Regions from separate parts of the Leisingera sp. SA215 genome, predicted to be linked through region 1. Evidence: riboswitches for the same ligand, from Rfam matches in the RefSeq annotation. Region 1 holds a riboswitch; each other region holds the start of a gene.

Region 1 (4,203 bases):
CCTCGACCCGGCCAATCGGGTTGGAGCAGCAGGCCAGGATGTAACCTGCCTCCACGTCTTCCTCCGAGATGCCGCCGTTGTGCACCATATGCACTTCGCCCGCGGTCTTCTTGACCTTGCAGGTGCCGCAGATGCCAAAGGTGCAGCCCGACGGGATGTTGAGCCCCGAAGCCTTGGCCACCGCCAGCACCGTATCTGTTTCGGTGCAGGCCGCCATAACACCGGAGGCCGCAAAGCTGATCTCTGCCGCTGCGGTCTCTTCCGGCACCACGTCGTCGATCTCGGGCGCATCGGCTGCAGTCTCAACCGGGGCACCAAAGCTTTCCTGGTTGTAGTTCTCCATGTCGAAGCCCAGGCCGTTGAGCATGTCGCGCACCGCCTGCATGAACGGATCCGGCCCGCAGCAGTAGACTTCGCGCTCCAGATAGTCGCCGGCAATCAGGCCCAGCATGATCTGGTTCAGCTGTCCGCGGTAGCCGGTCCAGACCTGATAGGGATCGTCCTCTTCCACCACAAAGTTCAGCTTGAGGCCGGGCACCCGTGCCGCCATGCCTTCCAGCTGGCGCCGCGCGATGATCTCGCTCGGGCGCTTGGCGCAGTTGATAAAGCTGATGTCGGGCGACTGGCCGCGGTCGAACAGATACTGGGTCATCGACAGGCTTGGCGTGATGCCGGAGCCTGCGGAGATGAACAGGAACTTGCCGTTCGGGCGCTTGGGCAGGGTGAACAGCCCCGCAGGCCCCGAGGCTTTCAGCATCCTGCCGGGGCGCAGGTTGTCCAGCATCCAACGGGTGCCGATGCTGTCCGCTTGCGCCTTCACCGTCACCGAGATCGACAGCGGCCGCGACGGCGAGGAACTGATCGTGTAGGTGCGCCAGACGGTCCCGCCCGGCACCGGCAGTTCCAGCGTCAGGAACTGGCCCGGCTGGTATTTGAACCACGCGCCGGAAGGCGCGCGGAAGCTGAAGGTGGCGGTGTTCGGCGCTTCCGGCACAACAGAGACGCATTCCAGCATCTCGTCGTCCTTCCACGCCAGGGTTTCGTCCAGCGACTCGAAATTAGCCTGCAGTCCCATGGGCTTACTCCGCCGCGATCAGGTGGCGGCCGGTCAGGGCGCGGGTCAGGTGCTCAGCATACCAGTTGGAGAACTGAATGACGCCGCTTTCCTGCACTTCGGAATAGGGTCCGGGCTGGTAGGCGGGCGAGTTGATGCCGCGCTGGTTGTCCTCGACCACAATGCGGTCCTCATCGTTGGTGGCCATCCAGACTTCTGTCAGGCGCTTGATGTCATAGTCCTGGCCCTCAACCGCGTCCTTGTGCACCAGCCACTTGGTGGTCACTTCGGTCTCGGTCGCGCTGATCGGGTTCACCCGGAAGACAAGGGAATGATCCGGCAGGAAGTGGTTCCAGGTGGTTGGGTAGTGGAACTTCAGCAGCGTGCCGGCATCGGCAAAGGGCACCCGTCCCAGCGGTTTGGCGACCGCAGCCTTGCCATCCATGGTATAGCTCTCGGCGCCCTCGTTCAGCGGCATTCGCGCCAGCCGGTGCTGTCCGCGCGCATCCATCCGGAATTGCGCCGGGCAGCCTGCGGCTTCGATCCGGTCGAAATGCTTCTGCAGGTGCGGCGGGGTTTCACCGCCTTCCACCCCGGTGACCGAAGGATCTTCCGGGAAGGTCCGGCACAGTGACGGGTGGTTGCCGCCGCAGTGATAGCACTCGCGGTTGTTCTCCCAGACCAGCTTCCAGTTGCCGTTCTCGATGATCGAGCTTTCATAGGCAATCTTGGCATTGCCCAGATCATGCGGCTCCAAGTAGGGGCGGGCGGCCTCGGCGAACGCATCGAAATCCGGCGCCTCATCGGCCAGGCAGATATAGATCAGACCGGCCAGATCCCGGCAATGCACCGGCTTCAGCCCATGTTTGGAGGCATCGAAATCCGGCCCCATGTCGCGCGCCCACAACAGCGAGCCGTCCAGCTCGTAGGTCCACTGGTGGTAGGGGCAGACCAGCTTGGGCGAATTGCCCTTCTTGGCCTTGCACACAACCGAACCGCGATGGCGGCAGGCATTGTGGAAGGCACGCACTTCGCCATCGGTGCCGCGCACGATGATGACGTTATAAGCCCCCACCTGATGGGTCACATAGTTGCCCGGCTTCGGCACTTCGCAGGCGGGAATGGCAAACAGCCACTCGCGGTAGAAGATCTGCCGCAAGTCCAGATCCAGAACGCCTGGATCGGTATAGAACGCCTGTTCCAGAGAGTAGTTTTTCTGCCGGGCCATCAGCTTGGCCAGAATCTCGCTATCGTGAAGCATCTGCTTCTCTCCTTTGCCGCAACCCCGCGGCGGGTTGGCTGGGTGCGGGCAGGTGAAGAGAGATTGCAGGCCACGCGCCCGCAACCGCCCCGCCGCCGCCCGCGGTTGACGTTTTTCAGGGCAAGGCTGGTTTCCGGACTGTCCCGGGGCCTTTAGGCGGCGGGGCCTGGCACCTTCCCGAGGCACCTGCCTCAGTGGTCATTGCCATGCCTTGCCCGGGGTCACCGTTGCGGGGGCAGTGCCGGGGTTTCACCAGCTTCCCAATTCTCCGCCCCGAAGGACGGCACCTTGCTATCCGCGGTATTGCCCTAAAAATTTCCCGCCATGGGAAACAAAACCGACCCGGCGAAACCAGAATGAGACATGCAGGTTCATTACCGGCCACCAGACGAACCTGCCCAATGCCGCAAAATGCGCTCTGCATGCAAAAAGCGGCAAAAACCCTACCTGTCAGCAGCTGATTCAGGCCGTTTCCGGCGAATCTGCACAGCGCTCTCCGCCAGGCTCCGCCGCACCTGAAAAAGGCCGCGTTTCCGCGGCCCTGTCTTACTTCGATTTCCAGCTGTCCAGCCAGCGCCGGAACCGCCCCTTGCGCTCGGCGATTGCATCGCCCGCCGCATATAGGCTGTCCTCGACCTCCTCCAGCATCGGGTCTATGCGGGCTTGGCGGAAGCGGCGCCAGCGCACATAGATGGCCCAGAACAGCGCCGCCAGCAGCACCAGCACAATGATCGAGAACCAGTTGGCCGGCTTGTCCTCCGGCCCCGCCACCGGGTTAATCGTCACGGCGTTGGGAAAAACCGACAGGAACTCGTTGCGCCAGCCGTAATGCATCACCGCCACCCATTCCGGGTTCGCCTTGGTCGAGATGCTGTCATTGGCATCGGTATACAGGTTCGCGGTGTCGAACTTGAAATAGGGCGGCCAGTTCCAGCCGGTATCCTCATTTCGGTAGACCATGTTGCGGCCGTTGGGGCGCACCGCCTGGATGAACTGCACATCGCGGTTGATCAACTCGGCGGACTGGCCGTCCGGCTTGGACCAGAAGAGTTTGGTCCAGTCGTTCAGCTCCTGCCGCTCCTCATAGGTGTTGACGATGCGCACCACATCGTACTGCGGCAGCGTGTAATGCAGAAAGGCGCCGAACAGCACCCAGATGGTGATCAGAAAAGCCCATTTGATGAAACGCATCTGCTGCACCTCACATGAAGTTGATGACATAGACCAGAAGCGCGATCGCCCCTAGCGGAATGATATAAACCAGCAGGATCAGCTTGCGCCGGAACGAGCGGTCATATTGTTTCAGCCCCCGCTGGATGAAGGCGCTGCGGTCGCCGGTCAACCCCTTCTCTTTCCAGCGGCGCTTGAGCTTCGCCCGCCGCACTTCGCGCGAATAAAGCGAGACCGCGCCGTAAGCCACGGTCAGCCCCGCCAGCAGGATCAGGATCAGGCGGATAAACCCGAACATCTCTATCGCCCCCTCACCCGGTTCACCGCGCCCCAGGGGCCGACCCGCTCGACCATCCCTTTGCGCCGCACCCGCGGCAGCGCAGGTGTGTGCCCGTCCATATCCGGCTCATGCCCGAACAGTGCGGCGCGCGCTCCGGCCTTGTCCACCGCGTACTCCCGCGCCAGGAACTCCGCTGCATAGGCCTTTTTCGTCTCCGGCCAGCCCCGGTACTGATGGTAAAACAGCTCCTTGTGGCAGATGAACATCTGGCGGAAATCATGCGGGCACAGCTCCGCCAGCAGCATGTTCACGAGATCGCGGCAGGGCGTATCCGATGCCCGCAGGGAATAGAAATAGGCCGGATGGTCCGAGGTGATCTTCGGCCACTTACCACCGCCCTCCGCCCAGCGCACCAGCGCCGCCAGCCCCTCGAACTCC
Region 2 (4,203 bases), on a different contig from region 1:
GGATTCAGCAGATAGATCTCCTCCGCCAGCCCGTGATTGACCGGATAGGCCAGGGCCGCGCCTGCCATGGCCGAGGCGCGGGCATCCCGCGCAATATAGGAGACCGAGGCCAGCTGGCCGGGGGCGGCCAGCATCATCGCCAGCTGGTCGGCGCAGAGGTTCATCGTGACCACGCGCGACGGCCCGGCAAAAGCACCGGTGGCGGCCCACAGAAGGGCAAGGGCTATGCCGGGCAGTCTGCGCATGGATCAGAACGAGGCTCTTACGCCAACATAGGCCGCACGGCCGCGCTTGGCGTAGCCCCAAACGTCCGAGTAGTCCTCGTCGAACAGGTTGGTCGCCCGGCCGGTCAGCACCACGTTGTCCGTCAGCTCATACTGGGCCGAGACATTGACGGTGGTGTAGTCGTCGAGTTCGGCAACAGTGCTGGAGTTGAAATACTGAGTGTCCCAGTTGCCCGCGACATGCCGGATATCGGTGGTGATGGAGCCGCGGCCATAAAAGGTGTCGAGCGTGGCGCTCAGCAGCAGCTCATGCTCCGGGCGCCGGATCTCGACCGAACCATCGGGGTTGGAGGCGTCCAGATAGGTGTAGGAGAGACGCAGGTCGAGGGCATCAGTGGCTTCCAGGCTGGCCGCCAGCTCGACGCCTTTGCGGTCGCTGTCACCGGTCTGGTTGCGGTAAGAGAACGTGGTCGCGTTCACCACGTAGCTCTCAATCTCACCCGTCAGCGTTTCGTCAAAATAGGTCACATCGACCAGCCCGCGCCCTTGCAGGAAGGGCACTTCAATACCAATGTCGAAACTGCGGTTTTCCTCCGGCTGCAGGTTTTGGTTGCCGCTGTAAGTGAAGGACCCATAGTCCTCATCTGCAAACAACTCAAAATAAGAGGGGTTCACGACGCCGGTGCCGGCCGAGCTGTGCAGCCGCACGCCGCTGCCGGCAAAGGTGTAGGAGGCGCTGGCGGTCCAGCTGGTGGCGTCCTCAAACGCACTGTTGCTGTCGTGGCGCACCCCCAGCTGCAGATCCAGGCCGTTGTCAAAACTGCCGCGGTATTCGAGAGCAATCGAGTTGGTTTTACGCCGGAAGTCAGAATTGGAGCTGCTGGAATCCTCTTCCCATTCCAGCATTGTGTTCAGCAGATGCTCCGCCTGATCCGCCGGCTGCCCGTCCAGGCCAAAGCTCAGCAGGTACTTCGCCGCTTCGGTCTTGGTCTCGGTCGGGGTGCCGCCATTGAAGGAGCGGTCAAAGTCAGTGCGCTCCAGCGACAGCCGGTGCTTCAAGCGGCCGCCCAAAGTGTCCAGCTCGGCATAGACCTGGGCCTGCTGCTCATCCCGGTCACTGAACTGCGTGGGATCATCCACGACATAGCTGGCGGCATCAGTTGCGGTGAAAGACGTGCTGTCGCTGTCATAGCGCTCATCCGAGGTGCGGAAGTTGAAGCCGAGCTTCAGCCGGCCGGTGGCCAGGTAATCGCCCTTCAACTGCAGGGTGTTGCGGCGGATGCCGTCCTCTTCGCCGCCATCGCCGGAGGTGTCGAAGCCGTCGTCGTTGTCATGGGCGAGGCTGAAAGAGACGCCGCCGCGTCCGGTGCGGGATGACACCCGCGCCGAGGCCCGGTAGCCGTCGCTGCCGGCCTCGGCGCTGCCGCCGTATTCGGTGCCGATGCCGCCGGTCTTGGTGATGATGTTGATCACACCGGCCGAGGCGTTGGAGCCGTAGAATACCGATTGCGGGCCGCGCAGCACCTCGATGCGCTCGATATTGGCGGTGTCCAGCCCGGAGAGGATGTATTCGCTGTCGCCGCCGGAAGCCTCGACGCCGTCAATCAGGATCAGCGTGTGGTTGGCTTCGGCGCCGCGGATGCGGACCTGGGTGAAGCTGTCGCCGGAGCCGCTCACCATCAGGCCGGGAACCGAGCGCAGCGCGTCCTGAACGGTGGTGATGCCGCGGTCTTCGATCTCCTCGCTGGTCAGGACCGAGGCAGAGCGGCCGTATTTCTGGGCCTCGACCGGAGTAAAGCCGCCGGAGACGATGATTTCGCCCAGATCGGTGACATCCGAATCCTGGGCGGTTGCGATTGCGGGGGTGGCGGCCAGGGCCGCGGCCAGGGACAAGCTTGCCTTGCGCATATTCCATTCCTCCCGGCCCGCGCAACAAGCGCAGGCCAAGTGACTGCCCAAGCGGGCAGTGTATTCGGGTCGGGTCTTTGAAAGGCCTTGCCTCCGCAGACGGTGAAAACTGCCACCACTACGGAAATCCGTTATCTACGGCGCGCCCCGCACCGGGATAGGGTGATCATCCTGGCAGGTCTCCTGACTCGCGGGTCGAGGCTTTGCCGCGCCTTCCCGCCCCTCGGGGCAGTGGCATTTCGCAGCATTGCTCTCCGCTCACAGTTGCGGGGGCAGTCACGGATTCGGCGCCTGTTGGCTACACCTCACCGTGTTCCCTTTTACCCGGGTGGTCTCCCAGCCGGACCAGAATAGCCGGGACTTAGGCAAACCGGATTTGTTCTGTCAAGCGGGAAAGTCTGGCTTTGCGGCTTGGCGGCGGTTCCAAATTGGCTTCATGGCAAGCAATTGATTCCGTTAAGCCGTTATAACGAAAGGCTGCTTCGGGAATGGGAGGGTGAAAGCCAAGCTGAACCGAAGGAAGACCCCGATGACCAAACCTATGATGGACCTGGGAGAGCTTTACGAGAGTGAGGGGCGGGCGCGCCAGCGGTTCGAACGCCGCCCGGCTGCCAAGGCGAGCTCGCAGCACATCGAATACTTCGGTCTGCCCGCTCCTGCCGTCCGGCCGTCACCCCGGTTGTCCGGGCGGGGCAGCTGCGTCCCGCCGGCCTTTCGGCGCAGGCACGGATTTCGGCAAGCCCGCCGGGACAAGAAACGGCGCTGGCAGGTCAGACTGTGAGCAGCTTTCTATACATCTCCAGCAGAAATACTTCGGCTTCGGCGTACCGGTCTTCCGCTTTCGCTGGGGCGATCTCTTCGATTTGAACGTCGAAATCGGCATAATGCTGCGTGGTCGCCCAAATCGAAAACAGAAGGTGATGCGGGTCGACGGCCGCAATTTTCCCGTCTTGCATCCAGTCTTCAAGCATCACGACCTTGGCGTTGAACAGGTCTTTCAACGGTCCGAAAATCTCGCTGCGGGATCGCGGCAGGCCACTCAGGACCTCATTTGCGAAGAACTTGCTTTCCTTGGGGAAACTCCGCGACATCTCCAACTTGCGCCGGATGTACTCGCAGATTTCGTCAATCGGCTCGCCGCGCGGGCTGAGCATGTTCAATGGCGCCATCCACAACTGAAGCGTGCGGGCCAGAAGTTCCCGGCGGATCGCATCCTTGCTTTCAAAGTAATACAGCAAGTTGGGCGTGGTCAGCCCGGCGGTCTTGGCAATCAGATTGATCGACGCGCCTGACGAACCGTGCCGGGAGAAGACCTCTAGCGCGGCTGCCATGATCTGCTCTGTCTTTTGCAGTTGAATTTTTGTTTTTGGTTTCTCTGCCGACATGCGTGCCATACGAAAATTGCCACTTCGTTCTAATATGAATTGGCGCCGTCATGTCATAATTCGAAGGCTAAGGCCAGCAGGCGCGGGCGGAGGCTTCAATCCGGGAAGCCGCGCGTATCAAAGCGCCGGCGGACAGAGAGGACTGTCCGCCGGCAGGTTATGACGTCAAGGAAGACAGGTCAGGACGCAGCCAGCATCGGGGATGAGGCGCCAGCCTGTTCCCTGAATGCCGGGATGATCTTGTCACCGTAATCGGCGATGATCTTTTCCTCGTCACCGCTGTCCAGGTAGATGTTGAACTGGGTGGTGCCGGCCGCCTCAAGGTCGCGGATCTTGGCGATATGCTCGTCCGGGGTGCCCAGTACGCAGAAGCTCTTGATGATGTCCTCGGTGATGAAATCGAGATAGGGGTTATCGCTCTGGCCGTGTTTGGAGTAGTCATAGCCTTTGCGGTTCTTGATGTAATCGGTCAGGCTGGTGGGTACCTGATCGCCGTCGGTGCCGTATTTCTCGACGATGTCAGCGACGTGGTTGCCGACCATGGCGGGGAACCATTTGGTCTTCTCGATGCCTTCTTCGATCGGGCCAGTGTGTGCGGGTGCCGCAGCCATCACGCGGTAGTTGGACATGTCGCGACCTTCCGCCTCGCCACCGGCCTTGGCCTGATCTGCCAGCCATTTGATGAT
Region 3 (4,203 bases), on a different contig from region 1:
GCAGGTCGGCCACATGGGTGAGGCGGATCACCGCCATTTCAGCCGCCATCATCGCGTTGGGGGCGGCGGCCACTTCCTCCAGTGCCTTCAGCAGCATCTGCCACATGCGGGTGAGGACGCGCATTGGCAGCCGTTCGGCCATTGCCTGACCGCGGGCGCGCTCGTCGGGGCTGACAGTGGGGTCTTCGGCCGCGTCGGGGGTGATTTTCACAACCGAGACCCAATGGGTGATCTCGGCCAGATCGCGCAGCACCGCCAGCGGGTCGGCGCCCTCGGCGTACTGGCCGCTGAGTTCGGTCAGCGCCGCCGCCGCATCGCCGCGCAGGATCATGTCCATCAGGTCCAGCACCCGGCCGCGGTCGGCAAGGCCCAGCATGGCGCGGACCTGATCGGCGGTGGTCTCGCCGGCGCCATGGGAAATCGCCTGGTCCAGCAGCGAGGTGGCATCGCGGGCCGAGCCCTCAGCCGCGCGGGTGATCAGCGCAAGTGCATCCTCGGCGATCTGAGCGTTTTCAGCCCCGGCGATCTTGCGCAGCAGGGCAATCATCACCTCCGGCTCGATCCGGCGCAAATCGAACCGCTGGCAGCGCGACAGCACCGTCACCGGCACCTTGCGGATCTCGGTTGTGGCGAAGATGAATTTCACATGTGCGGGCGGTTCCTCCAGCGTCTTCAACAGCGCGTTGAAGGCGCTGGTCGACAGCATGTGGACTTCGTCGATGATGTAGATCTTGTAGCGGGCCGAGGCGGCGCGGTACTGCACCGAGTCGATGATCTCGCGAATATCATTCACACCGGTGCGGCTGGCGGCGTCCATCTCCATCACGTCGACATGGCGGCCTTCCATGATCGCGGTGCAATGTTCGCACTGGCCGCAAGGGTCGGTGGTCGGGCCGCCCTGGCCATCGGTGCCGACACAGTTCATGCCCTTGGCGATAATCCGCGCGGTGGTGGTCTTACCGGTGCCGCGGATGCCGGTCATGATGAAGGCCTGGGCGATGCGGTCGGCGGCAAAGGCGTTTTTCAGCGTCCGCACCATGGCGTCCTGGCCCACCAGATCGGCAAAGGTCTCGGGCCGGTATTTGCGGGCCAGAACCTGGTATTTGGAGTGGCCGGATGCGCCGGGGGTGCCGCTGGGGGTATCGTTCATGATGTCTCGTGCCGGATTCGGGATGCGGGGCGTCCGCGTTCCGCGCAGGGTATTGAAGCGCAGCCCGTTCGTCCACCGCCGATGGGGCTGTCCCGGGACAGCAAAAGGGCTTTGGGATTGCCCGCTAAGCCGTTAGGCTGCGGCGGCAGGGGACTGCGGGGGGGAATGCAGGAACGCAACGGCTAAGGAGGCGGTATGCGATCTGGAGACATTCCGGGACCTGCGGCGCAGGACGGCGCGGCGCCGGCAGGCCTGACCATCCACGCGCTGTCAGCAGGCGGCGGTATTCTGGCGTTATGCCCGCTGCCCGGCGGCGGCGGCGATTACCGCAATGACCTGATCCAGATCTATCAGTGGAAACCGGGGCTGGTCATCTCGATGACCACCGAGGCCGAACACGCAGCCGCAGGCGTGCCGCGGCTGGGGATTGATGTTCAAAGCATGGCTTGCCGCTGGCTGCATTTGCCGGTGCCGGATTTTCAAGCGCCGCCGCCGGGCGTGGAAGCGAAATGGCCAGCCGCCAGCGCGTCCGCACGGCAGGCTTTGGCGGGCGGCGGCCGGGTGCTGGTGCATTGCCGGGGCGGCTGCGGGCGGTCCGGCATGGCGGTGCTGCGGCTGATGATCGAATGCGGCGAGGATCCGGCGCAGGCGCTGGCCCGGCTGCGGGCGGTGCGGCCCTGCGCGGTGGAGACGGATGAGCAGCTGGATTGGGCCTGCGCGGGGCAGGCGGCAGGCTAGACCGCATAGCCTTTCACCCGGCCGACAAGCCGGGCAGCACCCGCCGCTTCCGTCAATCCGCTGGCTTGCCTTCGGCACAGGGTCAGGCGCTGCCCTCAAAGCTTAGGTTTCACAGCGCCAGCATCTGTTCCGCCTGCCGCGCCGCGGCGGTTTTCGGCAGCGCCTCCATCAGCGCGCAGGGGCGGGTGTCCAGCTTGGAGGCGGCAAAGCCGGTGCCGTTACGGCTGAGGATGGCATCGGCGAAGCGGTCCAGCCCCTCGCGCGGCGCCTCTTCCCCGACGCCGCAATACAGCCGGATCCGGTCATGGCTGGCGGCAAATTGCGCCGGGCAGCTGCGCGGGCAGCCGTCCAGCGTGGTGGTGCCGGTAATTTCGAAATCCTCCTGGGTCAGCGGCTTGGCCCTGGACATCGCCTCGGCCAGCTTGGCGATCATCCGCTCCGCTGCGGGGCAGGGGCGCCCCAAATACTTGCAATCTGTTGCCGCATAGAAATGCGTCTGGTCGGTCCACATCATATCTGCGCCCTCCGCGCGTGGCACGGGGGTTTTGGGGACAAGAGACCGGATGAAAGACGGCTCACAGCCGCCGCAGCCATCAGACCCTGTCCGGACACCCCGCCCGGGTTCGAGTTACACGTCTGATGGCAGGTCTCCTGACTTGCGGGTCGTCGCTTTCCCGATCCTTCCCGGCCTCTTGTCGGGCCAGTGGCTCTATCGGGGTCGCTCGCCGCTTACAGTTGCGGGGGCAGCCGCGGAATTGGCCTGTTTCTGCGCAGGCCGCACCGTGTTCCCTTTTCATCCCGGACACAAGCTTCTGTGGCACGGGAACCATCGCCACAAGCGGTAGCGGTTTCTTCCGCGAGTCGTCAATCGTTTTTCTGCAGCTGCAAATACAGCCCCCGGATCACATCCGACTCCCGCCGCACCCGGGCCAGCTGCCAGCCGCCCTGCAGCAGGATATAGAAGTTTTCCGCCGCCGCGCGGGCCTCAGCCGCGGGCAGGCCGAGGCGGCGGGCGTGGCGGGCGGTCTCAGTTATCCAGCCCTCGAACAGATGCGCGGCATGCTGGTGGAACGCCTCGTTCTCCGGCCCTTCGAACAGGGTGGCAGAGACCGGGCAGCCGCTCCATTTGCCTTGCTGGTCAAACAGCTTGGCCAGTTTGTAACAGACCGTCTTGGCCCCCTCCCTAAAGGTTGGCGCCGGCGTGAATGACGCCTCGATCAGCAGCAGCATCTGCGCTGACGCCCAATCCGCTGCGGCCAGGGCAAGGTCGGATTTGCCATTGGGAAAATGGTGGTAGAGCGAGCCTTTGGGCGCCCCGGCCTCTGCCAGCAGTTCCGCCAGCCCGGTGCCGCTGTAGCCCTTGTTGCGGAACAGGGCTGCCGCGGCGCGGATCAGCCGCTCGCGGGTGGGGGGCGGGCTGTCCGGGTTGGCAGGGGGTGTCGTCACGTCAGTCATGACAACAGCTTGACAGCATTGGACCGATTGGTCCAGAGGTGGAGTGGACCGATTGGTCTAGGAGGTCGCCGTGCTGGACAGAAACGCAGATCATGCCGCGGGCATCCGGGAAGAAGAGCTGCGGTTTCCCGCGGCCGGCGCAGAGCTGGCCGGGCGGCTGTACCATCCGGCGGGGCAGGCGCGGGCCGCAGTGGTGCTGAATGGCGCAACCGGGGTGCCGCAGCGCTATTACCGGCATTTCGCGCGCTGGCTGGCAGCCAGGCAGCAGGTGGCCTGCCTGACCTATGACTACCGGGATTTCGGAGACTCGGCGCGGGGCCATCCGCGCCATTCCGGTGCGACAATGGCCCAATGGGCGCTGGAAGATCAGCCAGCTGCCCGGGCCGAACTGCAACGGCACTATGCGGGCGTGCCGTTGTGGGTGATCGGCCATTCGCTCGGGGCGATGCTGATGCCCCTGCAGGATGGCTTGAAGGACGTCGCCCGCATGATCGTGGTTGCGGGCGGCTTGGTGCATCACCACGATCATCCCTGGCCCTACCGCGCGCTGGCGCTGGCTTTCTGGTTCGGCCATGTGCCGCCATTGGTCCGTGCTTTGGGCTATCTGCCCGGGCGCGCGGTGGGGTTCGGGGCCGATTTGCCCGCCGGGGTTTACTGGCAGTGGCGGCGCTGGTGCACCACGCCGGGCAGCTACCTGCCGGAAACCGGCGCGGCCTTGCCGCTGCCCGAATGGGCAAACAGCGGCGTGCCGGTGGATCTGTTTGCAATGGCGGATGATGATGTCGTGCCGCCGGCGGCGGTTTGGCGCCTGGGGGAGGTCTTTGGCAATGTGCCGCAGCGCCGGACGGTGCTGGTGCCGC
Region 4 (4,203 bases), on a different contig from region 1:
TATTTCGCGCTTCCCGAAGGCCAGCGCGGCATCTTCACCGGCGGCGGCGCCACCATCCGGGTTTCCGACATGATCGGCAAATACCGGATGATTGACATGATCCTGACAGGCCGGGTGTATCAGGGGCAGGAAGCCGTCGATCTGGGGCTGGCGCAATATATCACCGAAGGGTCCAGTTTCGAAAAGGCGGTCGAGCTTGCCGACAAGGTCGCGCAGAACCTGCCGCTGACCAATTATGCCATCTGTTCGGCGATCAGCCATTTGAACAACATGTCGGGCATGGATGCGGCCTATGCCGAGGCTGTCGTGGCTGGTGTTGTCAACACCCAGCCAGCGGCGCGCGAACGGCTGGAGGCCTTTGCCAACAAAACCGCAGCCCGCGTGCGGCCCAACAGCTAAGCCGCGCAAACCAGCCGTCAGGCCGTGGCTTGGGGCCTGGCCTGATGCTGCTGGACAGTGGCGGGCAGGGGGGAGGCAGAACCTGCGTTTGCTGCGGGTAATTGCCACCCATTTGCGGCATTCGGCTGGAATTCCCGGGCAATGCCGCAACTTTAGGGGCAAGGCGCCCTGCGGCCGGGCAGCTTGGCTTGGTGTCTCATGCCGGGCGACATCTTGACATAACCGGATTTGTGGTTATTTTAGCGTCATGACGATATCAAGCCACAACGCCCGCGCCCTTGCTGCCCTTGGCCACGATGCCCGTTTGGCCATCTTCCGCCTGCTGGTGAAAGCCGGGGAGGACGGGTTGCGGGTCGGCGAGATCGCCGGGCATCTGGGCTTGGCGCCCTCCACCCTGGCGCATCATCTGTCGGCACTGGTGGATGCCGGGCTGGTCGTGCAGGAAAAGCGCGGCCGTGAAGTGTTCAACCGGGTCGATTACCCCGTCATCCAGGGCGTGGTGAATTTCCTGACATCCGAATGCTGCACAGGTGTGACCCTGACTGTCAGAGAGGAGAGCGCATGAGGCGGAAAGCCGTCCACTTCGACTTGAAACAACTATAAATCTGGTGATATGGAAATGACAAACGTAACCAACCTTCCTCCGAGACCAGGCGCATCCGTCTGGCGGTTCTTGCAAGAGCAGCGGGTCTGGCTGGCCTCTGCCGCAATCCTGCTGCTGCTGGTCATTTTCGATCCGGCACAATCTGCAGAAAGTGCTGTCTTTGCCGGAGCTGCGCTGGCGCATACGGCCCCCTATCTTCTGTTCTCCATTGCCGTCGCGGCCTGGGCCGGCGCCACTGGCGCGGACAATCTGGTTGCAAAGGCTTTCACCGGTAAACCGCTTCTGATGATTGCGCTTGGCGCCCTGGCGGGCGGGCTGTCGCCGTTCTGCTCTTGCGGAGTGATCCCGCTCATCGCAGCACTGCTGGCTATGGGGGTGCCGTTGTCCGCCGTCATGGCCTTCTGGCTGGCGTCGCCGATCATGGATCCCTCGATGTTCTTTCTGACTGCCGGCGTTCTGGGCATTGAATTCGCGGTGGCCAAGACTGGCGCCGCGGTTGGCCTTGGCCTTTTTGGCGGCTTGGTTGTCCATTTGCTGAACCAGGGCGGCGCCTTGCAGGACGCGTTGCGCGACGGTGTCGGAAACGGCGGCTGCGGCGGGGCGAAAATGCGCGCGCCCAAGCCGGTGGTCTGGCGCTTCTGGAGCGAGGCAGAGCGCCGGGCGAAATTTGCCGGAACCGCCTGGACCACGACGCTGTTCCTGGCCAAGTGGCTGCTGCTGGCCTTCATTCTGGAAAGCCTGATGCTGGCCTGGATCCCGGCCGAGACCGTGACCTCCGCCCTAGGCGGTGAGGGGGTGCTGCCGATCATCACAGCAACACTGGTTGGTGTCCCTGCCTATCTGAACGGCTATGCGGCGCTGCCGTTGGTCGGCGGGCTGATCGAGCAGGGCATGGCACCGGGGGCGGGCCTCGCCTTTCTGGTGGCCGGGGGTGTGACCTCGATCCCCGCGGCTATGGCCGTCTGGGCGCTGGCCCGTCCGCAGGTCTTTGCGCTGTACCTCGGCTTATCGCTCACCGGCGCCTTTTCCGCGGGGCTGCTGTTCCAGCTTTGGCACGCGGTCTGATCCGATCCGGGGCCCGGGCCCGCTCGGGTCCGGGCGGCCGGGCTGAAACCGGAGGCAGAGCGGCGGCGCGCGGGTCGGGGAATTCCGGCCGCAGCGAAACTTTTCCTTGCCGCAACGGAGGTGATGCGCTACCCGCGCCTGACCGGTCCCGAAAGGGCTAAGAGGGAATCCGCGGTGCCTGCCGGCACCAAACGGAACTGCCCCCGCAACTGTAGGCGGCGAGAGCTGTGCCATGGCGTCACTGGGCCGGAATGGTCCGGGAAGACGGCACAGTCATTGACCCGCCAGTCAGGAGACCTGCCGGTGATAACCGAAACACACCGGGCGGGGTTGTCCGGGGAGGTTGCCGGTAGGATGCGCCGCCGCTTTCCGGTGCCGCAAGCGGGGGCCAGGCCCTCAGCCTTACCGGTCAATGCCCTTTCACCCGTTCTCCGGTCCTTGACACTAGGAGATCGAAAATCATGTTTCTGCGTTCCGGTCTGATCGGCCTGTCCTTCATCCTTGCGGCACATAGTGCTGCTGCCGGTGAATCCTTTCCGCTCACAATTGAAAACTGCGGCCAGTCGGTCACTTTCGAGGCGCCGGCGGCGTCTGCGGTGACGGTTGGCCAGGCGGCGACCGAAGTGCTTTATGCGCTGGGGCTGGGCGGCAAGGTGCTGGGCACCTCGGTCTGGTTCAACGACGTCCTGCCGGAATACGCTGAGCTGAACGACAAGATCGAGCGGCTGGCCGACAATGATCCCAGCTTTGAAAGCGTGGTGGCCAAACGTCCCGGCCTGGTGGCGGCGCAGTATGAATGGCATGTCGGCCCCGAAGGCGTCGTGGCTCAGCGTGAGCAGTTCCATGATCTGGGCATTCCGACCTATGTGATGCCCGCCGATTGCGCCGGCAAGGACAACACCACCGGCGGCGACGGCACCCGCACCCGGATGTTCACCACCGGCAGCCTGTATCGGGGCATCGAGGAGCTGGCGGCAATCTTCGGCGAAGCAGATAAGGGCGCCGCGCTGGTTGCCGATTACAAGGCCCGCGAGGCCGCGGCGGTTGCCAAGGCGCAGGAGGTTGCGCTGGAAGACGCCTCCGCATTGTTCTGGTTCTCCTCGCCGGAAATGGAAAGCGATCCCTTTGTCGCCGGTCAGAAAGGCGCGCCGGGTTACATGATGCAGCAGCTTGGCCTGCGCAACGTCATCGAAACCGACGAGGAATGGCCGACCGTCGGCTGGGAAACCATCGCCAAGGCCAACCCCACGGTGATCGTCATCGCGCGCATGGACCGCCGCCGCTTTGCCGCGGACGACTACGAGAAAAAGCTGGAGTTCCTGCGCCAGGACCCGGTGGCGAGCCAGATGGATGCGGTCAGGAATAACCGCATTGTGGTGATGGACGCCCAGGGGATGGATGCCACCATCCGCGCCATTCCGGCGCTGGAAGATCTGGCTGCCGAACTCAGCGTGATCGGCAGCAACCAGTGAGCGCAGCCGCCGCAATCACATGGCAGGGCCTCAAGGGGGCCTGCCTGGCCTTGCCTGTACTGATTGCGGCGGTCCTGGCTGGCGCAATGATCGGGGAAACCCCGCTTGCGCCGGACCTGGTGCTGTCTGTTCTGGCCAACAAGCTGGCCGGTGCAGGCCTGCCTGTGGACCCGGTGGACCAGGGCATCATCTGGAGCTACCGGCTGCCGCGGGCACTGGTGGCGGGGGCCTGCGGCGCGGCGCTGGCGGTGGCGGGCGTGGTGCTGCAGGCGCTGCTGCGCAATGCGCTGGCGGATCCTTACATACTTGGCATTTCGGCCGGCGCCTCGACCGGGGCGGTGGCTGTCACCATCGCAGGGCTGGGCGGCGGCGCGCTGTCGCTGTCCTTTGGCGCCTTCAACGGGGCGCTGCTGGCGTTTGGCTTCGTGGCCATTCTGGCCCGGGCCGCCGGGGCAGGCGGCAGCCGGGCGGCGGCGGCGCAGATCGTGCTGGCAGGCATCGCCGGATCGCAGCTGTTCAACGCGCTGACCGCCTTTATCATCGCCAAATCCGCCAATGCGGATCAGGCCCGCGGCATCATGTTCTGGCTGATGGGAAATATGAGCGGGGTGCGCTGGCCGGATGTGTGGCTGGCGGTGCCGCTGGCATTGGCCGGCTGGGTCA

The links. Region 1 has a riboswitch for cobalamin ahead of AC0KW6_RS13015 (aromatic ring-hydroxylating oxygenase subunit alpha). Riboswitches for the same ligand answer to the same signal wherever they lie in the genome.
Region 2: another riboswitch for cobalamin. It lies ahead of AC0KW6_RS17345 (TonB-dependent receptor plug domain-containing protein); the one in region 1 lies ahead of AC0KW6_RS13015 (aromatic ring-hydroxylating oxygenase subunit alpha).
Region 3: another riboswitch for cobalamin. It lies ahead of AC0KW6_RS07145 (hypothetical protein); the one in region 1 lies ahead of AC0KW6_RS13015 (aromatic ring-hydroxylating oxygenase subunit alpha).
Region 4: another riboswitch for cobalamin. It lies ahead of AC0KW6_RS18225 (ABC transporter substrate-binding protein); the one in region 1 lies ahead of AC0KW6_RS13015 (aromatic ring-hydroxylating oxygenase subunit alpha).

Annotation. Positions count from the first base shown of each region.
Region 1 is NZ_JBVVXU010000010.1:146,147-150,349, reverse strand. It holds gene AC0KW6_RS13020 (FAD-binding oxidoreductase) at 1-1,075, opposite strand, end outside; gene AC0KW6_RS13015 (aromatic ring-hydroxylating oxygenase subunit alpha) at 1,080-2,315, opposite strand; cobalamin riboswitch at 2,423-2,621, opposite strand; gene AC0KW6_RS13010 (DUF1523 family protein) at 2,862-3,506, opposite strand; gene AC0KW6_RS13005 (hypothetical protein) at 3,517-3,783, opposite strand; gene AC0KW6_RS13000 (DUF6638 family protein) at 3,786-4,203, opposite strand, start outside.
Region 2 is NZ_JBVVXU010000019.1:86,964-91,166, forward strand. It holds gene AC0KW6_RS17340 (ABC transporter substrate-binding protein) at 1-245, opposite strand, end outside; gene AC0KW6_RS17345 (TonB-dependent receptor plug domain-containing protein) at 249-2,132, opposite strand; cobalamin riboswitch at 2,289-2,497, opposite strand; gene AC0KW6_RS17350 (TetR family transcriptional regulator C-terminal domain-containing protein) at 2,903-3,526, opposite strand; gene AC0KW6_RS17355 (TIGR03842 family LLM class F420-dependent oxidoreductase) at 3,697-4,203, opposite strand, start outside.
Region 3 is NZ_JBVVXU010000005.1:20,058-24,260, forward strand. It holds gene AC0KW6_RS07135 (DNA polymerase III subunit gamma/tau) at 1-1,150, opposite strand, end outside; gene AC0KW6_RS07140 (protein-tyrosine phosphatase family protein) at 1,346-1,888, shown strand; gene AC0KW6_RS07145 (hypothetical protein) at 1,998-2,402, opposite strand; cobalamin riboswitch at 2,513-2,733, opposite strand; gene AC0KW6_RS07150 (TetR/AcrR family transcriptional regulator) at 2,753-3,343, opposite strand; gene AC0KW6_RS07155 (alpha/beta hydrolase family protein) at 3,414-4,203, shown strand, end outside.
Region 4 is NZ_JBVVXU010000022.1:14,170-18,372, forward strand. It holds gene dmdD (methylthioacryloyl-CoA hydratase) at 1-399, shown strand, start outside; gene AC0KW6_RS18215 (ArsR/SmtB family transcription factor) at 647-964, shown strand; gene AC0KW6_RS18220 (permease) at 1,019-2,068, shown strand; cobalamin riboswitch at 2,195-2,387, shown strand; gene AC0KW6_RS18225 (ABC transporter substrate-binding protein) at 2,530-3,540, shown strand; gene AC0KW6_RS18230 (FecCD family ABC transporter permease) at 3,537-4,203, shown strand, end outside.